Regions from separate parts of the Jeotgalibaca porci genome, predicted to be linked through region 2. Evidence: predicted binding sites of a transcription regulator. Region 2 holds the regulator's gene; the other holds the start of a gene.
The links. Region 2 encodes NrdR, which represses ribonucleotide reductase genes. Its sites were predicted from a motif close to ACACNATATATNGTGT; they were not measured.
Positions count from the first base shown of each region.

Region 1: a site for NrdR is predicted at 1,451-1,466, ahead of G7058_RS09705 (deoxynucleoside kinase). Genes of this name have one in related genera too.

Region 1 is NZ_CP049889.1:1,914,063-1,917,239, reverse strand. It holds gene G7058_RS09715 (Cof-type HAD-IIB family hydrolase) at 1-285, opposite strand, end outside; gene G7058_RS09710 (YkvA family protein) at 370-627, opposite strand; gene G7058_RS09705 (deoxynucleoside kinase) at 756-1,415, opposite strand; gene G7058_RS09700 (nuclease-related domain-containing protein) at 1,569-2,468, shown strand; gene G7058_RS09695 (ABC transporter substrate-binding protein) at 2,633-3,177, opposite strand, start outside.
Region 2 is NZ_CP049889.1:586,209-589,385, forward strand. It holds gene dnaI (primosomal protein DnaI) at 1-440, opposite strand, end outside; gene G7058_RS03045 (replication initiation and membrane attachment family protein) at 440-1,834, opposite strand; gene nrdR (transcriptional regulator NrdR) at 1,831-2,313, opposite strand; gene coaE (dephospho-CoA kinase) at 2,368-2,964, opposite strand; gene mutM (DNA-formamidopyrimidine glycosylase) at 2,961-3,177, opposite strand, start outside.

The DNA of each region.
Region 1 (3,177 bases), 970 kb from region 2:
CGCATCAATTCCTTTTTGCACCATCTCTGTAGACATGACTGCAGAATAAAGCACTTCACCTTTATGGATAATATATGCGCCATTTTCCGCTACAAAAGTCATCCGATCCGTGAGGCCTTCAAAATAATATTCTAGTTTTGGTAGTTGATTCCCACTTGCACAAACAAAACGAATACCTTTTTCGTCCATACGGTCTAGCAACTTCTCGAATCGGGGCCGGTCGTAAGTCTTTTCTGAATTCAAAAATGTTCCATCCATATCTACTGCTATCATTTTTATATCCATCTTGCACCTCTTTGTTATGATACTTCTATTCTATCAATAATCCATACAAATAACTATTTGTCTCCCAAAAAAAAGAACATGCAATTAATTTGCATGTTCTGGATTATCTTCACTGGAGACTAATTTCTCGGCAATTATTAATAGAAGTGGAATCAGGATGTCATCGGCATAACCAGCCATAGGAATAAAATCAGGGATAAAGTCGACAGGACTCACGATGTAAAGAATGATACCGAGCACCATCAATTTTCGGCGACGTTTCATCTTTGTATCAAACAAGGAAGTGACTAATGACTTCACTTTGTTAACAGGTGTCTGTCTCGTTTTGGCTTTCATTTGCATCATGCATCTTCCTTTCCATTTATTTTCGTTGATGCTCTCTTATTATAGAAGAAACACGTTCGAAGTGAATCAGTCTAAAGAATGAAAAAGCATTCAGTCCCAATGATTAGGAACTGAATGCTTCTTGATTATGCTTGAGCCATATTCTCAAAACGTGCTTCTGCTACTGCTTTTTGAATAACTTCCATCACACGATCTTGATCGTCTTCAGAGTTTAGAATGTCGTAGTCAGCAATACTGATTTTAATTTTGGCGCTGTGGTTATAGCTTTCGTACCATGCTTCATAGTTATCGTACAACAGACGGTAGTAAGCCAACAAATCAGGATTGTCTTTGATTTGTTCGAAATCACGGCCACGTTCCTGAATACGTTCCAAAATTATTTCAAATGGACCGTCTAAGTAGATTAACAAGTCTGGTGCTTTCTTTGGAATACCTTCCAATTCTTCCATCATGTTATCCAGAAGGTCATTATAAATATCCATCTCTTCAATTGAAATGTTTCCTTGCAAATGGTTCACATGCGTGAACAATGCATCTTCATAGATTGAGCGGTCCAACACATTATTGTCGTCCACCAACGCATCTTTAATACTTCTAAAACGCGCATTTAAAAAGTAAATTTGTAAGCTGAATGCCCATTTCTTAGGGTCATCATAAAATTTATCAAGGATGGGATTATAATCGACACTTTCATAGAAAGCCTGCGTTCCCAATTTATTAGAAATCATCTTTGTATACGTAGATTTCCCTGCTCCAATCATCCCTGCCAACACTAGCACACTCATCATATCCCTTCCCTTTTGTTTTATTCATCGAGGAATTACAACATGTTGTATCATACCATAAAGTGGCCCACAATATGTCGCCACAATTATATTTTATTTAAAAAAAGCTTTTTAACATTTTTTGCTTATATATATACAGGAGGTGTCATATATATGACCGGAAAATCTGAAACTTTATTATTGTTGGAATCATTAGCGATTAGGATGGCAAGTAACGAACAGCTGGAAAAATATCTAATGAGAGAAGGAAAAGGCCATACGGGTGAGAGACAGTTGCTTAACGAACTAAAAAAATTAAACACGGAACACATGATTCTATCAGATTTGTATTTTGAAACTCATAGTGGTCAAAAATTTCAAATTGATCATTTGTTGGTAATCGGTAACGTCTTATTCATTTATGAAGTGAAAAACTATGAAGGTGAATGGAACTATGGGAATGAGTTGTTTACGAAAGGAACCAATTTTTCCTGCCCGAATCCTTTGATACAATTAACCCGGACAAAAAATTGTTTTAAGCAGTTTCTTCAAGACTTAAGTTTAGCGAACTGCGAAGTGAAAGCAGCGGTAGTCTTTATTAATTCTCATTTCACCCTTTTTAACGTTCCAGTAGGTAAACCTCTGCTTCTACCTACACAAATCCATCACCATATTCAAACGATGGATCAATTCCCACCGATTACCGATAGTCTCCGCGTAGTTGTGCAGGAATTGCTACGAAACAAAGCAAAGGCAGAACCTTTTCGTAAAAATATTCCTTTATATCGTTTCGAGGAATTAAAGAAAGGGATTCGTTGTAGAGCGTGCGGGGATATCGTTGTCCCGTTGAATACTAAATTTTATCGCTGTTCAAATTGTTCTTCAACAGGCAATGTTACGCAGGCTATTTTGGATGCAGCCAGGGAATTCCAACTTTTATTTCCAAATATGAAATTAACCGTCAGTTCTCTTTATGAATGGTGTGGAAAATCATGTGCCAAACAAAGATTCAGCAATGTTTTAACGGCTAACTTCATAGCACAGGGGAAATACCGAGGAACCTATTATTTATAAGTAGTTGGTTTAGAAAATTCATCGTCCAACTGATTGTAAAGCTATTTACAGCGAGTTCGAATGGAAAATAAGGCGGCCAACTGATTGTAAAGTTGTCATCGGTTCATTTCTTCCTATTATAATGTCTAAAAAAAAGCCTCCCGGATTAAGGGAGGCTTCTCTGATTATTCTGCTAAATATGCTTCGTAGAATTCTTCTACTTTAGCTGGGTCTGCTACTAGTTTGTTACCTGTATCAACAAGTGGTGTCACTGTTGAGTATGATGGTAATTTTTTACCGTTGTAAGCAGCGTTAATCTCATCTTGGTTAATGGAGAATAAAATCGATTTACGCAAGTTTTCACTTTCAGAAACAGCGCGTCCGGATGTATTGAATAGCATATAAGAAACAGCGTTACTTGGCATGCTTTGTAGTGAAAGTTTATCATCTTCTTCAATAATCTCGTATTTCGTTTCACTTAGTCCGTATAGCAAGTGAATTTCGCCTGCACGTAATGCCGATAAAGCACTGTCAGAATCAGCGATAAAACGAACTGTCACGTTTTTAATTTGCGCTGTTTCTGGTGTTTCTGGACGGTAACCAGGGTTTGCTTGGAACGTTGCTTCGTAGTCATCTTTAGAAGTCATGATGTAAGGGCCACTTGTATACAAGTGGTTGTCGCCGTTGATTACAGCACGTTGATCTCCGTAAGCAATATCCACTGATGGGT
Region 2 (3,177 bases):
TCTATAAAATCGAACGCTTCGCTCAGCACATCCAAGCGCTCTTCCGTTTGCACGAATTGCTCCATTGTTGCTTTTCGAGCTTCTTTGGAAATATTAATTGAATTGATGCGGCTACGCAATTCTTTCTCACGTTCCCGTTTAATCGTGGCTTGATCGGGAACATACACCACATCAATATATCCGGCATTAAGCGCCAATTCCGGTTGGTAACCGGGGTTTTGCCCCATTTCGCCGCGTGTTAACTTACGCTTTTCTTGCACGAACTCATGTAACTTTGAGTAGCTGTTCGAAATCATTTCTTGCGTAATTGTTTTTTTATTTGTTTCCAGAAAAGTATGGACTTCCGGATCAGCCAAGACCGAGCGAATCATATTTTCATATTGTTCGGAAACATTTGGTTGGTTCATAAATTTACGGAATCCTCTTCCAATGTGATCCATTAGTCATCTCCGGCCTTTCTACCATTCCTGAATTTTTTCAGGCGTTCATTAAATCGTTTCTGTTCTTCGTCAGAAAGAAGACGTTCGCTTTTCGTCTGCGTCGGTTTCTCCGTTGCCCATTCCGGTAATTTCTCCACCTTACGGACAACGTTACGACCATATTGACGGACGTTGCGCTTTTCAGCAGTGGCGCGCTTTTGTCCGATAAATTGTTTCGTTTTATTAATCGCTTCTTCGGGCAAGGAGATTTCGGATTGGGTCCAGTCGTTGGCAATCCGTTCTGCGACACCTTTATTCATCGTCGGCTCACCTTGAATTACCAACATGTAATAAATCAGCATATTCAAAACTCCCGAGGACAAATCGTATTGGCTCAACAAAATGTTCAGCAGATTTTTTTCATTTGAAGTAACCTGTCCCTTTTTCTGCGCCTTAATATCCGCGATAAATTGATACGGAGTTAATTTTTCCGCTAGTAAAACCAATTGTATTTCCTGCTCAGTGTAGCCGGCTTTTTTCAAAGCCGCTTCCCGGTTCGCCTGTTGCTCGGCAGAAGCCTCGGCCGTTTGCTCCACTTTGTCACGAATCACACTCTTAGAAATACCTTGAGTCGTGCTGTCGGCAGCCAAATTCTCGAGCTCCTTTGTATCCACAACACCATTCTCAAGATTTGATGCACGCATCAATAATGCGGCCATCTCCTCTTCTTCAATGCCGTACAATTTATTAAGGACTTCAATCTTCTTCCGAAGTTCTGATGTCAATGCTTCAGGACGGAAAAACTGACTATTTAATAATTGCTTCAAGTAGCTGAAGTTAAACGAAGATATTTCAATCTGCGGTGCTTGACCTTTGCGTGATTCCAGCAATGAACTTTGCTCCAACGGGACAATCGTACGCGCCACATTATAAACACCTACAAATGATTGCGTAATCTTCTGTAAGTCACTATAGTCAGCTTTTGGAAAACTGTATTGCTCTTGCAGCCGTCTCAAACGTCCTTCACCAATGTGTTCCCGCAACAGCATCCGTAACAAATCTTCTTCAAAAAACTGTTTGCTCGTGACAGGCATCAACGGCTCGTAGATGTATTCTTTCATCTGCTCGGTTTCTCTCACGTATGTATTCAATAAGCCTATGCCTTCCAAACGAATGCGTGCCTGATAAAACTCCGGTATCCCGACGTTTAATGTGGCTAGCAGTTCAGAATGCAGTTTTGGTTGGGGTGTCATTTCAAAATCACCCAATAGCGTCATGTACAAACTGAACGCATGTGAGCCGATAATAGGTTGATACAAGTAGGTGATGACTTTACGGTCCACATCGGAAATAAAGCACGTTTGTTGTGTGCGAAAGGAGTCTTTCGGACTTAAATTTTTCCAAGGTGTATTCATTCGTTCCGCCCCTCTAGCTCATGGTGATTCTTTTTCTCAAGGTTTTGTAGTTCCGCCAAGAATGTTTCACGATCAGAAAATTGACGATACACACTCGCAAAGCGAATATACGCTACATCATCAATTTTAGCCAAGTGCTCCATCACATACTCACCGATAGCCATACTTGGTATTTCGCTCTCACCCGATGCACGCAGTTCCCGTTCAACCTGGTTCACAACTTCTTCCAGCTGCTCCAACTTAATCGGACGCTTTTCACTGGAGCGAATCAGACCACGCAATAACTTTTCACGGCTGAATTCTTCACGTGTCCCGTTCTTTTTCACAACGAGCAACGGTGTCTGTTCAATTCGTTCAAAAGTAGTAAAGCGTTGGTGACAACATTCGCACTCACGACGGCGGCGAATCGAGTTATTTTCTTCGACGGGGCGGCTGTCCACAACTCGCGATCCATTATATTGACATTTTGGACATTGCATTCTTTCCAGACCCCTTTCTAGTCATTTTCTGTAGCTAGTATACCATAATAACCGCTATATTATGTTGTTTTTCAGCCATGTTTCAACTTGTTCATAGGTATGGTTCAGGGGGCCGTTGTTGTCTATGACAATATCTGCGCGGTCTTTCTTGGTTTCAATCGGCTCTTGACTGGCAATACGATTCAAAGCCTCTTCTTCCGTCAAATTGTTGCGGGCCATTAACCGTTCCAGCTGCACTGCTTCGGTTGTATACACAACCATAACGGCATCACAGTGGGTTTCATAGCCTGCTTCATACAGTAAGGGAATATCCAATACAATCAGCGGTTGGTTTGCATTTACAAGCGTTTCTGTGTCGGCCATAATCGTCCGTCTAATCTGAGCACTTAAAAGGTTATTTAGCGTTTCACGTTTTTCAGCATCGGAAAAAATCATTGCGCCTAGCTTTTCACGATTTAATGTTCCGTCTTTTTGGATAATTTCAGTTCCAAAATGCGCGACAATGTTAGCCAACCCTTCTGTCCCTGGTTCAACCACGCGACGTGCTACTACATCTGCATCCACCACCGCATAGCCTTTATCAGAAAAATACCTTGACACGGTTGACTTCCCAGTCGCGATACCTCCTGTTAATCCTAAAATATATGTCATCCTGCCGGTCCTTTCTTTTCATAGCGTGCAATCGACCCTTGGCACTTAGGACAGTAATGTGTGCCCCGTTGTGCGACTTTAGTCTTTTCAATCGGGGTGCCACAGCGTGGACAGTCTTCATTTGTCTTGCCATAAACATTGAGAGCAACTTGAAACTTCCCGGCTTCTCCCAGCGTGTTTTTATACGTCCGAATGGTGGTCCCGCCTGCTTCC